Regions from separate parts of the Streptosporangium oxazolinicum genome, predicted to be linked through region 1. Evidence: riboswitches for the same ligand, from Rfam matches in the RefSeq annotation. Region 1 holds a riboswitch; each other region holds the start of a gene.
What was found. A riboswitch is a leader RNA that binds a small molecule or an ion and turns the genes downstream of it on or off. The one in region 1 is predicted to bind thiamine pyrophosphate.
Positions count from the first base shown of each region.

Region 1 (6,519 bases):
GCAGCAGCGGGGCGACGGCCTGCTCCACCAGGCCCGCCTCGCGCTCGGCCGCGGCCTTGACCGCTCGCAGGTGGCGGGCGCGCAGGCCGAAGGCGGCCAGCGCTCCGACGCTGCGGGCCACGGCCAGCGCCTCGGCGTCGTAGTAGCGGGCCACGGCGGCCAGCAGGCCGTAGTCCTCCAGCTCGGCGAGGGTCTCCTCGTCGAGCTCGGCGGCGGCGATCAGCTCCTCGCGGGTGAGCCGGATCTCGGGGGGCGCGTCGTCGGGAACGGCGCGCGGCCGGGCGGCCGGACGCTCCTCGCGGTCGGCCGCCTCCAGGTGGTCCTTGATCACTCGCAGCGGCAGGTAGCGGTCACGCTGCTCGCTGAGGATGTAACGAAGCCGCTCGACGTCGGCGTAGGAGAACTTGCGATAACCGGAGGGACTGCGTTCCGGCTCGATCAACCCCTCGCCCTCCAGGAAACGAATCTTGGAGATGCTGACATCGGGGAACTCGCCCTGCAGGAGGGCGAGCACCTCCCCGATGCTCATGTGCGCACGAGCGGCCTGCGAGCTCATCATCCTCCAGCGGCGCCGCGGGTGAGGAAGACGAGGCGGAACTTGCCGATCTGCACCTCGTCCCCGCCGTACAGCGGAACCTCCTCGATGCGCTCGCGGTTCACGTACGTGCCGTTCAGGCTGCCGACGTCGCGGACGGTGAAGACCCCGCCGCCGCGCCGGTAGAACTCCACGTGACGGCGCGAGACCGTGATGTCGTCGAGGAAGATGTCACTCTCGGGGTGGCGGCCCACGGTGGTGAGATCACTGTCGAGCAGGAACCGGCTGCCGGCGTTGGGACCGCGCATCGCCACCAGCAGCGCGGTGCCCGGTGGCAACTGCTCGACGGCCTGCCGTTCGGCGAGAAGCGTCTCACCTGTCTCCGCCTCGTAGGCCTCGATCCCGGAGAGGGAGATCGTCGATGTGCTGTCTCCGGGGGTCTCGGCTTTGGTAAGCGGCGACCCGCATCGTGAACAGAAACGGGCATCCTCAGGGTTGGCATGACCGCACTGCGTGCAGTAGACGCTCGGCATCGATCGGCTCGGCCTCCTACCGCGAAGACGCGGCAACGGTGCTCAGTGATGCGCGCCTCGCTTCTTCGCTTCTCAAGGGTTTTCTCGGACTGCGAATGCCGCAACATACAGTGATGAGGCGCGAAGGTCAAGGTTGACGCTGAACCGCGGGTACGGTCGGTGACAAAGTTACAGTGGGGCACTGTCTCCGGTCCATGGCGCCGCGCTGTGTTTGTCGCAACCGCTCGGCCCGGAGCCTGCCTCCCGGCGCCTCTCCGCCCGGCCCGGAGCCTCGTTCCGGCCCCCCTTCGCCCGGCCCGCACCCCTCGCCCACGCCCTTTCCCCGCCCCAGGCACAACCGGTCCCAAACGGTCCCAACCAGTCCCAAGTCAGTCCCGACCGGCCCGTCGGCCGCCCACGGCCCCCTCGACCGGCCGGTCCCAACCGCTTCCGGCCAACCCCGACGAACCCGCCAGCCGCCCACGGCCACTTCCGGCCAACCCCGGCGGACCCGTCAGCCACCCGCGGCCTCCTCGACCACCCGCGCCCAGTGCTCGATCAGGGTCTGCGCGGAGTCGACGTCGAACCCCTCGGCCCACAGGTGGGTGACCGCCTCCGTCGGGTCGGGCAGCACCAGGGCCCAGCTGCCGTCCTCGGCGACGACCCGGACCCCGTCGGTGGTGTCGATGCGGTAGTGTTCGGCGGCCTCGATGACCGAGCGCATCACGGCGCCCTTCGCCGCCCACGGGGTCGGCACCGTCCGGCGCAGCAGCTTCGCCTCGGGGATCCTGGCGTCGATCTGGCTGAGCGAGAGGCGGGTCCTGGCGACCAGGCCCAGCAGGCGCAGGAACACCGCCAGGCCGTCCACCGTGGGCCCGAACTCGGGCACGATGAAACCGCCGCGCCCGTCGGCCGCGAAGATCGTCTCCGGCCCCCTGGCGGCGGCGGTGAGCGCGTCGATCGCGGTGGAGGTCCACTCGGCCTGGACGCCGTGGAAGCGGCAGACCTGCTCGGCCACCCGGGTGGTGGTGACCGGCAGCGCCACCCTGCCGCCGCGCCGCTCGGCGGCGACCAGGTCCAGCACCACCAGCAGGGCGCGCTCCTCGCTGATCAGCTGGCCCATCTCGTCCACCAGCGCGACCCGCTCCCCCACCGGGTCGAAGCGGACCCCGAAGGCCGCCCTGGAGGAGCTGACGAGCTCCGACAGGCGCTGCAGGTCGCGGCGGCGCTCGGCGAGGGTCTCGGTGGGCGAGGCGTCGTCCAGCCGGTTGTTGACGGTCAGCACGTCCACCCCGACCCGGCCCAGCAGGCTGGGAAGCACCAGGGAGGAGGTGCCTCCGGCGCAGTCGACCACGACCTTCATGTCGGCGTCGCGCACCCCGCTGATGTCGATCAGGCGCAGCAGCTCGTGCGTGTAGTCCTCCACCGCCCTGGCGGGGAAGCTCAGCTCGGCGATCTCCCCGGGGAAGGCGCGGCGGAACTCCTGGCGGGAGAAGACCCGGTCCAGCTTGCGCTGGGCCGCCGGTGACAGGTCCGCGCCGTGCTCGTCCATGAAGACGATGTCGACGCTCTGCGGGTCGCCGGGGGTGGTGCGCAGCGCGATGCCGCCGACGGCGTTCTCCCTGGCGGTGTGGAAGCGGGCCACCGGGAGCGGGGATGCCTCCAGGTCGAGCACGTTGATCGCGCTGGCGTTCAGGGCGCTGATCACGGCCCGCTTCAGCGCCCGCGCGGCGCGGGAGGAGTCGCGGGAGGTGATGACCGAGGCGCCCTTCTTCAGGGTGGTGGCGTAGGCGCTGGCCAGCCGTACGCACAGCTCGGGGGTGATCTCCACGTTGACCAGCCCCGAGACCCCCCGGGGGCCGAACAGGTTGCGCTGGGCGCGCGGCTCCCAGATGACGCTGTTGTTGATCACCGCCCCCGCCTCGATGGTCTTGAACGGGTAGATCTTGACGCCGGAGGAGAGGTACGCCTCGGCCTCGATGATGCACTCGTCCCCGACGACGGCGCCCTCCTCGACCCTGGCGGCCGTCATCAGGTCGGTGTTCTTGCCGATCACGCAGCCGCGCAGGTGGGCGCTGGGCCCGACGTAGACGTTGTCGTGGACGACCGCGCGGTGCAGGAAGGCCCCCTCCCTGACCACCGCGTTGCTGCCCAGCACGGTGTACTCGCGCAGCTCGGCACCCGCCTCGACCTTGGCGTAGTCGCCGATGTAGAGGGGGCCCTTGAGGACGGCGTCGGCGTCGACCGAGGCCCCCTCCGCCACCCAGATGCCCGGCGAGACCTCGAAGGCGTCGATGTCGACCTTGACCCGCCCCGACAGGACGTCGGCCTGGGCCTTGAGGTAGCTCTCGTGGGTGCCGACGTCCTCCCAGTAGCCGTCGGCCACGTAGCCGTACAGCGGGGCGCCGCGCTCCAGCAGTCTCGGGAAGACGTCACCCGACCAGTCGACGGACTCCCCCGCCGCGATCTCGTCGAGGACCTCGGGCTCCATCACGTAGATGCCGGTGTTGGCGGTGTCGGAGAAGACCTGGCCCCAGGTCGGCTTCTCCAGGAAGCGCTCCACCCTGCCCTGGTCGTCGACGATGACGATGCCGAACTCCAGCGGGTTGGGGACGCGCTTGAGCCCGATCGTGACCATCGCCCCGTTCTCGCGGTGGAAGCGGATCATGTCGGTCAGGTCGATGTCGGTCAGCGCGTCGCCGGAGATGACCAGGAAGCGGTCGTCGCGGAGCCGGTCGGCGGCGTTCTTGACGCTGCCCGCGGTGCCGAGCGGCGTGTCCTCGGTGGCGTAGTGCAGGCTCATGCCGAGCTCGTCGCCGTCGCCGAAGTAGTTGCGGACCAGGGCGGCCAGGAACTGCACGGTGACCACCGTCTCGGTGAAGCCGTGCCGTTTCAGGAGGCGAAGCACATGCTCCATGATCGGCCGATTGATCACGGGTAGGAGGGGCTTGGGCTGGTTCGCGGTCATCGGCCGGAGCCGTGTCCCCTCCCCGCCCGCCATGACGACGGCCTTCACGGATCACCTCTTCAGGCGTTTGGCCTCGCTTGTCAGCTGACGCACCTGTACCCAATACAGCACTCCGGACCACCAGTACAGTCCTGTGCCCCAGATGGCCAGGGACCAGCCGACGATCCCGGCCCCCTCGGCGTACCAGGAGGGGTGGTGGGCCAGGAAGAGCAGCGGGAAGGCGTAGAGCAGGTTGGCGGTGGCGGCCTTGCCGAGGAAGTGCACGGGCAGCGCGGGACCGTACCCGAGGCGGCGCAGGATGATCGGGATGCCCAGCAGCATCACGTCGCGCAGCGGGATGGCCAGCGCCAGCCACCAGGGGATGATCTCGCGCATGGCGAGGCCGAACAGGGTGGCCAGGATGTAGAGCCGGTCGGCCAGCGGGTCGAGCAGGCGGCCGAGCCTGCTGGTCTGGTTCCACGCGCGGGCGATCTTGCCGTCGAGCCAGTCGGAGAACCCGGCCAGCATCAGCAGGGCGACGGCCCAGCCGTCGGCCTTCGGCCCCAGCACCAGCCAGAGGAAGACCGGCACCCCCAGGAGCCTGGCCAGGCTCAGCGCGTTGGGAACCGTCCAAATTCGATCTTCGGCTCCCGATGCTTCCGGACTCACCGGCTGGTCTCCCTCCCCGTACCTGATGGTGACACTACTGCGTCCAGTGCGGCCGGGTGGATGGTGGACGCGGGAGAGACGCGCTATCGTTCGGCTCAACCAACGCGGGAGCCCGGGGAACCGGGCTGAGAGGACGGCTGAGACAGCCGCCGACCGCCAGAACCTGCTCCGGATAATGCCGGCGAAGGGAGTTTGCGCGATGATCGACGCGCGTATTTCCAGCTTCAAGGTCTACCAGGGCGACCTGCGCGTCCCCATGCGCGAGGTGCGCCTGACCGACGGGAGCGCGGTCACGCTGTACGACACCTCGGGCCCCTACACCGACCCGTCCGTGACCACCGACATCACCCTCGGCCTGCCGCGGACGCGCGAGGAGTGGATCCTGGACCGGGGCGACACGGCCCGGTACGGCGGCCGCCCCGGCGCTCCCGGCGACGACGGCTACCGCGACCACGACACCTGGGTCCGCGACCTCCGCTCCCTCGACGCGGTCTTCACCGGCCACGCCGCCCGGCCGCTGCGCGCGACGGGGGCGCCGGTCACCCAGCTCGGCTACGCCCGGCGCGGCCTGATCACCCGGGAGATGGAGTTCGTCGCGGTCCGCGAGGGCGTGACGCCGGAGTTCGTCCGCGCCGAGGTGGCCGCCGGGCGGGCGATCATCCCGGTCAACGTCAACCACCCGGAGAGCGAGCCGATGATCATCGGCCGCAACTTCCTCGTGAAGATCAACGCCAACATCGGCAACTCGGCCGTCGCCTCCACCATCGAGGAGGAGGTGGACAAGATGACGTGGGCGATCCGGTGGGGCGCCGACACGGTGATGGACCTGTCCACCGGGCGCAACATCCACACCACCCGCGAGTGGATCATCCGCAACTCCCCGGTGCCGATCGGGACCGTCCCGCTCTACCAGGCGCTGGAGAAGGCGGGCGGCGACGCGGCCCGCCTGTCGTGGGAGATCTACCGCGACACCCTGATCGAGCAGTGCGAGCAGGGCGTGGACTACTTCACCGTCCACGCGGGGGTGCGCCTGGCCCATGTGCCGCTGACCGCGCGGCGCAGGACCGGGATCGTCTCCCGGGGCGGCTCGATCATGGCGGCCTGGTGCCTGGCGCACCACCGCGAGAGCTTCCTCTACGAGCACTTCGCCGACATCTGCGAGATCCTGGCCCGGTACGACGTGGCGTTCTCGCTGGGCGACGGCCTGCGCCCGGGGTCGATCTCCGACGCCAACGACGAGGCCCAGTTCGCCGAGCTCAGGACGCTGGGCGAGCTCACGAGGATCGCTCACGCGCACGACGTCCAGGTGATGATCGAGGGGCCGGGCCACGTCCCCATGCACAAGATCAAGGAGAACGTCGACCTGCAGCGCGAGCTCTGCGACGACGCCCCGTTCTACACCCTCGGCCCGCTGGCGACCGACATCGCGCCCGGCTACGACCACATCACCTCGGCCATCGGCGCGGCGATGATCGGCTGGTACGGCACGGCCATGCTCTGCTACGTCACGCCCAAGGAACACCTGGGCCTGCCGGACAGGGACGACGTGAAGACCGGCGTGATCACCTACAAGATCGCGGCGCACGCGGCCGACCTCGCCAAGGGCCATCCGGGCGCGCAGGCGTGGGACGACGCCCTGTCCGACGCGCGGTTCGAGTTCCGGTGGGAGGACCAGTTCGACCTCTCCCTGGACCCCGCGACCGCCCGCTCCTTCCACGACGAGACGCTGCCCGCCGCCCCGGCCAAGACCGCGCACTTCTGCTCGATGTGCGGCCCGAAGTTCTGCTCGATGAAGATCAGCCACGACGTGCGCAGGTTCGCCGAGGAGCGCGGCCTGACCGGCGCCGAGGCCCTGG
Region 1 covers NZ_BAABAQ010000009.1:28,042-34,560, reverse strand. The annotation lists gene ftsR (transcriptional regulator FtsR) at 1-529, opposite strand, end outside; gene ABD817_RS23195 (double zinc ribbon and FHA domain-containing protein) at 556-1,068, opposite strand; gene ABD817_RS23190 (sugar phosphate nucleotidyltransferase) at 1,562-4,063, opposite strand; gene clsA (cardiolipin synthase ClsA) at 4,067-4,663, opposite strand; TPP riboswitch at 4,758-4,870, shown strand; gene thiC (phosphomethylpyrimidine synthase ThiC) at 4,863-6,519, shown strand, end outside.

Region 2 (6,519 bases), 210 kb from region 1:
ACTCCTAACGAACTGATCTGGGGAAAGAATGTCTACGCCGAAAGAAGGTCACATCTCCTTCGCCTCCGCGCGGGCCGGCCAGGCCGCCGCGTTGCGGGCGGCGATCGAGCGGCTCAGCGGAGAGGTCGCGGCCCGCGCGGCCGGGGAGTGGTTCCACGGAGCCGGGCCGGTCTTCGTCGCCATCGGGGCCAGCCACGCCGCGGCGTGCGCGCCGACGTGGACGCTGCGTACCCGTGGCGTCCACGCCTGGCGGCTGTCCGCCGGTGACCACCCGCTGCCGTTCCCGCGCAGCGTCCACCCGCTGGTCGCGGTCTCGCAGAGCGGCCGCAGCTCCGAGACGCTGGCGGTGCTGGAGTCGGTCGAGCCGTGGCTACGCTACTCGGTGACCAACGTGGCCCCCTCGCCGATCAGCGAGCTGGCCGGGCGGGGGGTCTCGCTGGGCGGCATCCCCGACAGCTACGCCTCCACCATCGGCTACACCGCGACCGTGGCCGCCCTCGGGATGATCGCCGAAGCCTGGAACCGGGGCGCCATCGACCCGTCCTGGGCGGCGCTGGCCGGCCACGTCGACGAACTGGAGAGCGCGCTCGCCCCCAGGGCCGACGACCTGGCGGCCCCCTTCGCGGCGGCCAGGGCCGGTGACTTCGTGGGCGGCGGCCCGGCGGCGGGCTCGGCCGAGGCCGGGGCGCTGCTGTTCCGCGAGACCGTGCGCCTGCCCGGCGCGGCGATGAGCACCCGCCAGTACCTGCACGGCGCGATGGAGTCGGCCGGCAACACCGTCCACATGCTCTTCGGCGACGAGCGCGAGATCGCCCTGGCCCACACGCTGGCCTCCGCCGACCACCCGGTCATCCTGGTGACCTCCGCCGAGGTCGCCGACGGCCCCGCCCTCCAGGTGGTGCGGGTGCCGGAGGTGCCGCCGAGCCAGCGCGCGATCCTGGACGCGATCGTGCTCCAGACCCTGGTCGCGCGGACGGCCGAACACTCCGGTGTCGACATCGAGGAGTTCGTCTTCGACAACGCCGACACCAAGGTCGGGGCGGCCCTGTGACCGTCCTGGCCGGGCTGGACATCGGCGGCACCAAGACCCACCTCCGCTACGAGACCCCTTCCGGGGAGCCGGTGGCCGACGCGGTGGTGCCGAGCGAGACGTGGTCGGCCACGCCCGTCGCCGAGGCGGCCCGGTGGATCGCCGATCTGGTCGAGCGGCACCGTCCTTCCACGGAGACCGTCGTGGCGGTCGCGGCGGGCGCCCAGGGGTGCGACGACGAGCACCACTGCGCGGAACTCGGCTACGCGCTGACCACGGCGGCCGGGGTCCCGGCCGCCGTCACCAACGACGCCGCCCTGCTGGTGCCCGCCGCCGGGCTCTCCTCCGGCATCGGCGTCATCTCGGGCACCGGCTCCATCGCGGTCGCGGTGCTGCCGGGCGGCGAGCTCGCCTTCGCGGGCGGCTGGGGCTGGGTCATCGGGGACGAGGGCAGTGCCCCCGCGCTCGTCCGCGAGGCGGTCAGGGCCGCGCTGACCAGGAACGACGCCGGAGACACCACGGATGTCCTGCTGCCGCTGCTGATGGAGGCGTTCGGGGTCGGGGACGCCGTCGGGCTGGCCCGTACCGTCAACGACCTGCCCACGGCCGAGCACTGGGCGCCCAAGGCACCCGCCGTGTTCGCGGCGGCGGCGCGCGGCTCCCACGACGCCCGCGCCACGATCACCGAAGGCGGGCGCGGCCTCGCCACCCTGGTCGGTCAGCTGATGGCACGCGGGGCAGGGGTCACCGACGTCGTCGCGGCGGGCGGCGTCATGACGAGCCAGCCCGGCCTGTACGCGGCCTTCCGCGACGCGGTCGCGGCAGATCACCCGGGACTGACCGTGCACCTGCTCGGCGACCCCCCGGTCACGGGCGCGGTCGCACTCGCCCGACGTCTCCAAACCTGAGGAGCGGACATGTCCACCCCCATCCTTTCGCGGGACAAAGCCACCGGCGAAACCCTCGGCGAGGTACCCGTCTCCACCGTCGCCGACGTCGACGCCACCATCGCGCGCTCGGCGAAGGCCCAGCCCGCCTGGGCCGCGCTGCCCTACACCGAACGCGCCGCCGCGCTGCGCCGGGCCGCCGGGAGACTGGAGGCCCGCGCGGCGACGGCCCGCGACCTGATCGTGCGCGAGACCGGTTGCGTCCCCGGCAAGGCCGACTACGAGATCGGCGCCGCCATCGGCGAACTGCACGAGGCCGCCGCGCTCGCCGCCCGGCCCGTCGGCGAACTGCTGCCCTCCAACCATGTGGGCCGTGTCAGCCTGGCCGAGCGGCTGCCCCTGGGCGTCGTCGCGGCGATCACGCCGTGGAACTTCCCGCTGATCCTGGGCATGCGGGTGGTCGCGCCCGCGCTGGCGCTGGGCAACACGGTCGTGCTGAAGCCATCGCCCGAGACCCCGCTCAGCGGCGGGTCGCTGCCGGCCGAACTCTTCGACGGGGAGGTGTTCCAGGTCGTGCAGGGCGGACCCGAGGTCGGCGAGCGCCTGGTCACCCATCCGGAGACCGCGATGGTGCACTTCACCGGCTCGACCAAGGTGGGCCGCGCCATCGCCGCCCAGGCGGGCGGCCTGCTGAAGAAGGTGTCGCTGGAGCTGGGCGGCAACAACGCCCTGGTCGTGCTGGAGGACGCCGACCTGGAGCAGGCCGCGATGATCGGCGCCTGGTCCAGCTTCCACTACCAGGGCCAGACCTGCATCACCGCCGGGCGCCACATCGTGCACACCGGCGTCGCCGACGCCTACGTCGCCGAGCTGACCCGCCGGGCGGCCGCCATCCAGGTGGGCGACCCGCACACGGCGGCCGTCGGCCTCGGCCCAATGATCAACGAGGCCCAGTGGCGGCGGGCATCCGACCTGCTGGCCGGCGCGGTGGCCGGGGGAGCGACCGTGCTGACGGGCGGGCCCGCCGAGGCGCCGTTCTTCCGCCCGGCCGTGGTGACGTCGGTGACCGGCGACATGGCGCTGTGGCGGGAGGAGATCTTCGCCCCCGTCGCCCCGGTGATCGTGGTCGACAGCGACGAGGAGGCCGTACGGCTGGTGAACGACACCAAATACGGCCTGGTCAACTCCGTCGTGACCGCCGACCTACGGCGGGGTCTGTCGGTGGCGCGGCGGCTGCGCGGCGGGATGGTCCACGTCAACGACGCGACCCCGCAGGACGAGGCGCTGGCCCCGTTCGGCGGGATCGGGCAGTCGGGGCTGGGCGGCCGGTCGGGTGGCGACTCCAACCTTGAGGAGTTCACCACCCGGCGCTGGCTGACCACCACCGACCTGCCGGTGCGCTATCCCTACTGATTCCCTACTGGGCGAGGTCCCGGTAGAGGCTGGTCCAGGAGTCGTGGGCCAGCCGGGCCGGGGCCGGGATTCGACATGCCGACCTGGGTGAGCAGGATCCCGGTGACCCCGTTCACCGGGTCGGCGCAGGCGGAGCAGCCGCTGCCGCCGTCCCAGCCGAACCGGCCGATCGGCGCGTAGCCGCCCCGGTAGGGGCGCACCGCCATGCCGTGGCCCCAGCCGCCGTGCCGGACCTGGCCGAAGGACCCTCGCGCCGGCCGCACGTGAACGGGGTGACGCGCGGGTGTTCGGCCGGGCCAGGGCCGCGCTGCTCCCGGCGGTCGGAGAGTCGGCGGGGGCGGCGAGCGGGCTGTTCAGCCTGGGCCCGGTGGCGGATCTCGTTTCCGTCGGTTAGTTTTGATCACGACACCGCGGGAGCCCGGCGCATCGGGCTGAGAGTGTGGCTGAGGCGGCCACAGACCGCTTGAACCTGACCGGGTCATGCCGGCGTAGGGAGCAGGTCTGTTCGATGACGTATGAGTTGACTTCCACCATCACGTACAGCGACGAGCTGTGGGACGCCGCCGCCCCCACCTACCGGGCGATCCTCGCCCACCCCTTCATCACCGGGCTCGTCGACGGCACCCTCCCTCACGAGGCGTTCCGTCATTTCGTCGTCCAGGACTCCCACTACCTGCGCGACTACGCGCGGGCCCTGGCCGTGTGCGCGGCCAGGGCCCCCGACGACGACACCACCCGCGCCTTCGCCTCCGACGCCGCCGGAGCCATCGCGGCCGAACAGGAGATGCACGCCGCCTTCATGTCCGACCTGGGCGGTTCGGCCGACGAGGCCGCGGCCCTTCCGGTGGGGCCGACGACGCGGGCGTACACGAGCTATGTGTTGGCCACCGTCTACAGCGGCTCGTTCCTCGACGCCCTGGCGGCGGTCCTGCCCTGCTACTGGATCTACGCCAGAGTGGGCGAGGACCTGCTGGCCCGCTCGTCACCGGATCCTCTCTACCGGCGGTGGATCGAGGCGTACGGGAACGAGGAATTCCAGGAGACGGTCCGCAGGGTCGTGACCCTGGCCGACCGGGTGGGCGCCGAGGCCACCGAGGGGCAGCGGGCGAGGGCGAGGGAACACTTCGCCACCACGGCCCGCTACGAGTGGATGTTCTGGGACGCGGCCTGGCGCCGGGAGTCCTGGCCGGTCTGAACATCCCATGACGGGGCCCGCGCTCAGGCGGGCCTCGTCGCCCCTCCCAGGTCGACGACCCCGCCGACTGACGACCGACGACACCGGAATCGTGGCCTTCACCGGGTCCGAGTAACCGCGTGAGTCTGTGTGGTGAGGGGAGTGTGGCGAGTAAGACGGCCGCGACGGCTCCCACCCGGTACTGGATCGTTCATGATGGCATGTCGCGCGGGAGCCTCCTCCGCATCGCGATCAGCCCTGGGCGGTGGGACGGACGACGAGTTCGTTGACGTCGACGTTGCCGGGCTGGCCGATCGCGTACCCGATGGCGTCCGCGACGGCGGAGGCCGGGATGGCGAGTTGTTCCATCGCGGCCCGCGCGGCGGCCTGTACCTCCGGGGCGCCGCCACGGTCGGTGAGTTCCGAGTGGGTGAAGCCCGGGCTCACGATGGTCACGCGGATGTCCCGGCTCTCCTGGCGCAATCCCTCGGAGAGCGCCCAGACGGCGTACTTGGTGGCGCAGTAGACGGCCGCCGTGGGGTCGACCCGGTGCGCCGACGTCGAGGCGACGTTGACGATGTGACCGACACCTCGGGCGCGCATGTGCGGCAGGACGGCCGCGATGCCGTGCAGGGTGCCGCGCAGGTTCACGTCGATCATCCGGTTCCACTCGTCGACGCGCAGCGCGTCGATCGTCGATAGCGGCATCACGCCCGCATTGTTGACGAACACGTCGATGCGGGCGTGACGCTCGTGGGCGCTCTCGACGAAGGCGCGTACGCTGTCGAGGCTCGTCACGTCGAGCTCCCGGTGGTCGGCTCGGCCACCCGCGGTGCGGATCTCCCCGGCGAGTGCCTCCAGCCGGTCCACCCGCCGTGCGCCGAGGACGACGTGGTGGCCGTCGGCGGCCAGGCGGCGGGCGGTCGCCTCACCGATGCCGCTGCTGGCTCCGGTGATGAGGACGATCTTGCTGTCGGCGGTCGGCGGGCTGCTCATGAGGACTCCTGGAGAACGCTGGGCTCGCGGCGAGAGTGCCGCGAGACCAAGCGTGCGTCCGCCGCCGTGCCGGGAGAAGGTCGTGTCTTCCTAGGTGCGGCACAACCAGGAAGACACGACCTTCGTACTTACGGCTCAGGCCGTGGCGTGTACGGAACCCAGGTAGGCGAGGGCGTCGGCGCTGCGGCTTCCGGGCTCCGCCGTGCCGACGAGCAGCTGCTGGCCGGGAGCGTCGCGGACGTCGAAGGTCTGGTAGGTCAGCTCGACGCGGCCCACCTCCGGATGGACGAAGATCTTGGACGTGCGAGGAAGCCCGCTCACGGCCTGGTCCTGCCACAGGGCCCGGAACTCGGGAGAGGTGCGCAGAAGCTCGTTGACGAGCGCCTTGATCTCCGGATCATCCGGGTGGTAGCCCGCGTTGAGGCGCAGGGCATGGACGGTCTGCTCCGTCAGGGTGGGCCATTCGACGAACACGGTTCGCGCCTGCGGGTGCTGGAACAGCACCCGGATCATGTTGGTCACGCCGGAGAAGGGCGAGAGCAGCGCGGCGGCGATGGCGTTGGTGGCGAGCACCTCGAACGCGGGGCTCAGCACGTATGCCGCCGCGGAGGGGAGGGAATCCAGCAGTTGCAGCAGCGCCGGGTGGGCCGGGTCTCGTGAACTGGCCGGTGCCAGGTTGGGATTCAGCCCGGCGATCCGGAAGACGTGGCCGCGGGCGTCGATGTTGAGCTTGAGCGCCTGTCCGATCGCGTTCAGGACCTGAGCGGACGGATTACGCTCTCGTCCCTGCTCCAGCCGGGTGTAGTAGTCGATGCTCACTCCGGCGAGCACGGCGACCTCTTCGCGACGGAGCCCGGCGACCCTGCGGTCGCCTCCCCCGCGCAGACCGACATCCACGGGATCGAGGCGCGCGCGATGGGCCCGGAGGAACTCTCCGAGCTTGTTCATGGACACGGTCGGCATGACGGCCACGCTACCCCTCGCTTCCATGTGCGACGTGCCCAGGCAGCCGTACGGCT
Region 2 covers NZ_BAABAQ010000009.1:238,091-244,609, forward strand. The annotation lists gene ABD817_RS24095 (primary-amine oxidase) at 1-8, shown strand, start outside; gene ABD817_RS24100 (SIS domain-containing protein) at 29-1,051, shown strand; gene ABD817_RS24105 (BadF/BadG/BcrA/BcrD ATPase family protein) at 1,048-1,938, shown strand; gene ABD817_RS24110 (aldehyde dehydrogenase family protein) at 1,948-3,330, shown strand; gene ABD817_RS24115 (serine hydrolase family protein) at 3,324-3,593, opposite strand; TPP riboswitch at 3,731-3,842, shown strand; gene tenA (thiaminase II) at 3,839-4,525, shown strand; gene ABD817_RS24125 (SDR family oxidoreductase) at 4,757-5,500, opposite strand; gene ABD817_RS24130 (helix-turn-helix domain-containing protein) at 5,636-6,463, opposite strand.
Region 2: another riboswitch for thiamine pyrophosphate. It lies ahead of tenA (thiaminase II); the one in region 1 lies ahead of thiC (phosphomethylpyrimidine synthase ThiC).

Region 3 (6,519 bases), on a different contig from region 1:
GCCCTGACCTGACACAATCTCCGACCCATGAGCGTCTCTGAGGAACTGCACGCCATCGGCCGCCCGCTCGTCGAGGCACAGCTCGCCCACCCGACGGTGGCGGGCATCGCGCGGGGAGACCTGCCCGAGCCGGTGTTCCGGTCGTGGCTGGAGCAGGACTACCTGTTCCTGCTCGACTACGTCCGCGTCTTCTCGCGACTCGCGTGGCAGGCCCCGGACGGGCATCTGGGCGACCTGGTGGACCTGGCGCACGCCACCTTCCACGAGGAACTGAGCCTGCACCGGTCGCTGTCGGCCGAGTTCGGCGCCGACCTCGACGGGGCGAGGAAGGGCCCGGCCTGCGCGGCGTACACCTCCTTCCTGCTCGACTCCGCGGCCGTCTACGCCGACGGCCTGGCCGCGCTCTACCCCTGCATGTGGGGCTACTCCACGCTCGGCCGCCGCCTGGCGGAGAACCCGCCGGACGAGCCCCGCTACCGCGCCTGGGTCGACACCTACGCCCACCCGGCCTTCGCCGAGCTGACCGGGCGCGTCGCGGTGATGATCGACGAGGCGGCGCCGGATCCGGACAGGGCGGGGAGGCTGTTCGCCGAGGGGATGGCCCACGAACTCGCCTTCTGGGACGTGCCCTGACCCCACCCCGGTCCGGACGATTCAGCAAGGCCGAATGTGCTGAATTAGCCTGCTATCAAGGGAAATTGAAGGTCCGGATGAGGGCGTCCGAGTGGCTTTGCGCCCCATCCGGTGGAGGAGTTGGAACAATGGGCGCATGAGTGTTCCTGAGGTCGAGGCGCAGGCCGTGCCGGATGACGCGTTCCTGCTCGACGTACGCGAGAACGACGAGTGGCGTGCCGGGCACGCGCCCGGCGCCGTCCACATCCCGCTGGGCGAGCTGCAGTCGCGGGTCGACGAGGTGCCCAAGGGCGCGCCCGTCTACGTGATCTGCCGGGTCGGCGGCCGTTCCGCGAACGCCGCCGCCTGGCTCAACCACGTCGGCTGGGACGCGATCAACGTCGGTGGCGGCATGCGGTCCTGGGACGTCGCGGGGCGTCCGATGATCGCCGAGAACGGCCAGGACCCCTTCGTCGCCTGAGCCGTCCGAACCACGAGAGAGGGAGGAGAACCCTTGCCAAGGAGTGAATGAATGGCATAATCAGGGCGAATGTCTACCGCGGGAGCTCGGGCGTAACCGGGCTGAGAGGGCGGAACCACGCAGAGGGTCTCACGGACCCCCGACGCGCCGCCGACCGCATGAACCTGTCCGGGTAATGCCGGCGTAGGGAGCGCGTGATGACGTCTGCCGCCGTTGATTCCAAGGGTTCCGGCGATTCCGAGGACTCCGGGGCGGTCGAGGCGCCCCTCACCCTCGGCGAGGCTCCTCCCAAGGCCCTCGGCGTGTTCGACCAGGGCGCGCTCTGGGCCAACCTGGGGGTCAGCCTGCTCGGGTTCTCCGGTGCGATCACGCTGATCAACCCGCTGGGAGACCGGCCGCTGAGCTTCGTGGCCGCGATCCTGGCCGCCGTCGTGGGCAGCGTGATCGGCACCGCGATGGTCGGCCTGGCCGCGATTCCCGGGCAGCGGACCGGCGCTCCGGCGATGGTCCTGCTGCGCGGGCTGTTCGGGGCGAGGCTCTCCTACCTGCCGACCGTGCTGAACATCGTCCAGATGCTGGGCTGGGGTGTCTTCGAGCTGTGGGTCATCTCCCAGGGGGCCCAGGCCATCGCCGGATCCTTCGGGATCGAGGTGCCCTACGCGGTCTGGGTGGTGGTCGCGGGGGTGATCACCACCGCGCTGACCATCCGGCCGCTGGGAGCGGTCCGCCTGCTCCGCAGGTACGTCACCGCCGCCGTGGTGATCTCGATGATCTGGTTCATGGTCGCCCTCTTCCAGCGGGGACCGGCGATCGGCGGCGGCTCCTGGGAGGCGTTCGCCCCGTCGGTCGACTACGTGATCGCGCTGTCGGTCTCGTGGGTGCCGGTCGCGGCGGACTTCGCCCGCTTCTCCCGCTCCGGCAGGGCCGCCTTCACCGGGGTCGTCGGCGGCTACACGATCGCCCAGGTGGCCTGCCTGGTCCTCGGCATCGCGGCGCTCGCGCTGGTCGGCAACGACCCGGACCAGGTCTGGGACCCCTTCGTGGCCGCGGCGCTCGGCCCGCTGTTCTTCGGCATCCTGGTGCTGCGCGAGACCGACCAGTCGTTCGTGAACGTCTACTCCACCGCGATGTCGCTGCAGAACCTGATGCCCAGGCTGGACCGCCGGGTCATCTCCGTGGCCATCGGCGCGCTGGTCACCCTGCTCGCGATCTTCGTCACCGACCAGACCTACACCGTCTTCCTCGGCCTCATCGGGGCGGTCTTCGTGCCGATGTTCGCGGTGCTCGCCGCCGACTACTTCCTGCTCGGCGGCGCCAGGGGCTGGGACACCTCCGAGACCGCGCCCTCGCGCCCGCTCATGGTGCTCCCGTGGGTGCTGGGCTTCGTGACCTGGTGGATGCTCGCCGCGCTGCCGGTCGCCCCGGAGGTCGCGTGGTGGACCTCGTTCTGGAAGGGCGCCCGCGACGCGCTCGGCTTCGTCCCGCAGCCGTGGATGAGCGCGTCCGTCGGCGCGTTCCTCGTCGCGGGTCTCGTCACCCTGGGCCTCGGCGCGCTCCGGCGCCGCTCCTGAACGATGGCGGCCGTACGGCGGTCTACCCGCCGGTGCCGCGGGCCGAGGCGGTGGACTCGATGCGCAGCAGGCGCTCCTTGGCGGCCGAGCCTCCGGCGTACCCGCCGAGGACGTCCTCGCTCTCGACCACCCGGTGGCACGGCACGATGACGCACACCGGGTTGCTGCCCAGCGCGTTGCCGACCGCGCGCAGCGCCCTCGGCCTGCCGATCCGCTCGGCGATCTCGCGGTAGGTCGTCACCGTCCCGTACGGCACCGCGAGCATCATCTGCAGCACGGTCCTGGAGAACTGGGTGGCCAGGCGCAGGTCGACGGCGATCGTGAAGGCGCGGAGCCTGGCGGAGAAGTAGGCGTCCAGCTCCCGGCGGACCGGGTCGAGCCGCCGGGCGTCCGGCCCGATGAACGTGCCGACCTCCCTGCTGATCCGCTCGAAGACGACGTTCTCGTCCTCGTAGCTGCAGGCCACCACACCCCTGCCCGTCACGGCGAGGGTGAGGCGCCCCAGCGGACCGTCGAGCGTGCCGAACGCGATGTCGGGATGGCTCGTGCCGACATAGTCGGGCGAGGTCACCCGTAGCAATGCATCGATGTCGCCGGATGACATGGCCCCACCCTTTCGTATCCAGGTGTGTGGTGACCGCAGAGTATCGGACGGATCGCCCGGCCAGTGGCAACACGTGCGGGACGAAAGTGCCAAGATCAGGCTGGTTGAGACGGCACTATGGGTGTGTGGTGGACTACAGGGCCGACAGTGACGGGGGCATCGGCCGTGAGGTCGTCGCCGCGGCGCCCAACGCGATCGTCACCATCGATCGCGAGCAGAGGGTTCTCGCCTGGAATCCCGCCGCCGAGCGTCTTTTCGGCTGGTCGGCGGAGGAGATCGTCGGGCGGCGGGCGCCGGTGGTCCCCGAGGAGCTGACGGCCGAGCACAACGCGGTCCTGGAGAAGGTCCGCACCGGCGGCGAGGTCTCGCTGAGGACCAAGCGGTTCCGCCGCGACGGCGGCCTGCTCGACGTGCGGGTCGACACCGGCGCGCTGTCCTCGCCGGACGGCGCCCTCCTCGGTTACGTCAGCGTCTACCACCTGGCCCAGGACGACGAGACCGCCAACGACCGCAACGCCCGCCGGGCGCAGCTCGTCCGCAGGCTCACCGACGTGGTCGCCGACATCAACGCCGAGCTGGAGCTGCCCGCCGTGCTCGACCGGATCGCGGCCAGCCTCGCCGACCTGACCGGGGCCGACGCGGGCGGGTTCGTGCTGATCGAGGGTGACCGGCTCCGCCTCGTGGCCTGCCACAACCTTCCCGACTCGATGCGCGACTCCACCGCCGACCTGCGCCCCAGCCTGGTCGGCAGGCTGCTGCGCGAGGGCAGGACCATCCTGCTGGAGACCGGCGACCAGGACCGGCTGGACGAGCTGATCTGGTCGCGGCTGCCCGGCCTGCACACCATCGCGCTCGGCCTCGCGGCGACGGGCGGGCGGCCGTACGGCGCGCTGTACGCGCTGTTCGCCAAGCGCAAGGTGGGCCACCTGGAGCTGGAGCTGCTGGAGCTCCTCGCCGGTCACGCGGGCATCGCCGTGGGCAACGCGATGGCCTACCAGGAGGCGGTACGGCAGCGCGCCCACGAGCGGGCGGTGTTCGACGCCAGCGCCGACGGCATCGCGGTCCTCGACGGTACGGGCCGGGTCGTCCAGTGGAACCCGGCCGCCAGCGAGCTGACCGGTTTCCACGCCGCCGAGGTGATCGGCGGGCCGCCGCCGTTCCAGCTGCCGGGGCCGGGGGACAAGCTCAGCATCCAGCTGCCCTCGGGCACCTGGCTGGACGTGCTCTGCGCGGAGATCGTGGAGACGGACGAGATCGTGGTCGACTTCCGCGACATCACCCGCGAGAAGGAGCTGGAGGAGGCCAAGGACCTCTTCCTCGCCACCACCAGCCACGAGCTCCGCACGCCGATCACCGTGGTCCGGGGCTTCGCCAGCACACTTGACAGCCGCTGGGACAGCATGGCCGACGCCGAGCGCCGCGCCGCCGTGCACACCATCGCCGAGCGGGCCCGCTCCCTCGGCCAGCTCATGGACCACCTGCTGCTGGGCTCGCGCGCGGGGGCCGGCGAGCTCACGCTCAGGATCGAGAGCTTCGACCTGGCCGAGCTGGTACGGGCCGCCACGCTGGGCCTGCCGATCCTGTCGGACCTGCACCGGGTCGAGGTCGACGTCCCCGACGACCTGCCCCCGGTCGCGGGCGACGCGCTGGCCACCGACATCCTGCTGGCCCAGCTGCTGGAGAACGCCTTCAAGTACTCGCCGGACGGTGGCCTGATCAGGGTCGAGGCGTGGGTGGACGGCGACAGGGTGGTGCTGGTCGTGGACGACGAGGGCGTGGGCATCGCCCACGCGAGCCGGGAGCGCGTCTTCGAGCGCTTCGTCCAGGCCGACAGCGGTGACCGCCGCAGGTTCGGCGGGGTCGGCCTCGGTCTCTACATCGTGCGGAGCCTCGCGCGGGCCCAGGGCGGGGAGGTCTCGGCGCATCCGCGCCCCTCGGGCGGGACCCGGATGAGGTTGGCGCTTCGTATCGCCGACACGCCGGACGCCCTTACCTGATCGACACGCCGAACCGGTAACAAGTCAGTAACGGATGTGCTGATCTATTGTCGAATGTGCACAAGCTGTAATTGACGCTCGGTTTCCAAGACTATCTAACGGGGCATTTCGGTCGTACTGGGGTGAGTTCCTCAGGGGGGAACAGGCATACGGGGAGGTGAGTGCGTCGAGCGTCGTTCTGTTGCCGTATGCACCGTCCAGCGTCGCTGTCGCACGCCAACGCCTCTGCTCTGACCTGCAGGAACGGGGTGTGTACGAGACCGCCATCGATGACGCGGTGCTCGTGGTCAGCGAGCTGCTGAGCAATGCGCTGCGTCACGCCCACCCGTTGCCATCAGGGCAGATCAGAGTGTCGTGGCGCTGGACCGAGGAGCATGTCGAGGTCGCTGTGAGTGACGGTGGCGCCGCCACCGAACCGCGGGCGGGACGCCCGGCGCTCTCCTCCCTGGGAGGGCGAGGCCTTGGAATCGTCGAGTATCTCGCCTCCACGTGGGGTGTCAGACACGAGGGGGACGTCACCACGGTATGGGCGGTGGTCACGGCGGTCGACACGGTAGGTAACGGCCATGTTTCCACCCCCGAGCCCGCCCTCAGGGAGTGCGGGTAACGCTTCCGGCCGTTCCCGTCCCGCCTCACACCTCATGAGGCGGGACGGGAACGGCACCCCTTCGGCGGGAAAACCTCCGCCTTCACCTCCGGGACCCGATCCGGGGCCGGTACCCGCGTCGGTGACCAGCGTCGGTGACCGGGTGAATCAGGCGGCGAGTGCCGGGCGGTGCAGCACCGCCTTCTCCCCGGCCGCCCAGGCCGTCGTGACGAGGAGATAGATTCCCGCCGCCAGCGGCAGGACCGCGGCGGCCAGGACGGTCCCGTACGGCAGCAGGGGCATCATCCTGCGCAGCGCCGCGGGCTGGACCTCCTCGCCCATCGTGCGCCGCATCCGGCGGGACGTGATCCACGCCACGGCGACGAGCAGCAGGAAGAGCCCGGCGAAGACCAGGGTCGGACCGCTGAGCAGGCCGAATCCGGCCACCGTGCTCGCGAACTGCTGCCCGAGTGGCACCCCGAGGAGCCCGTGGGTCAGGAGCGCGTTGGCCTGCCCGGCGATCGTCGAGGAGATGAACACCTGGTACGTCACCATGAGGAACGGCATCTGCGCCATGGACGGCAGGCACCCGGCCAGCGGTGAGGTCCTCTCCCTGGCATAGAGGGCGGCCAGCTCCCGCTGGAGCCGCTCGGGGTTGCGGCCGTGAC
Region 3 covers NZ_BAABAQ010000001.1:944,755-951,273, reverse strand. The annotation lists gene ABD817_RS04470 (DM13 domain-containing protein) at 1-12, shown strand, start outside; gene ABD817_RS04465 (TenA family protein) at 28-633, shown strand; gene ABD817_RS04460 (rhodanese-like domain-containing protein) at 770-1,093, shown strand; TPP riboswitch at 1,162-1,300, shown strand; gene ABD817_RS04455 (purine-cytosine permease family protein) at 1,291-2,664, shown strand; gene ABD817_RS04450 (methylated-DNA--[protein]-cysteine S-methyltransferase) at 2,687-3,268, opposite strand; gene ABD817_RS04445 (sensor histidine kinase) at 3,394-5,265, shown strand; gene ABD817_RS04440 (ATP-binding protein) at 5,423-5,872, shown strand; gene ABD817_RS04435 (YidC/Oxa1 family membrane protein insertase) at 6,020-6,519, opposite strand, start outside.
Region 3: another riboswitch for thiamine pyrophosphate. It lies ahead of ABD817_RS04455 (purine-cytosine permease family protein); the one in region 1 lies ahead of thiC (phosphomethylpyrimidine synthase ThiC).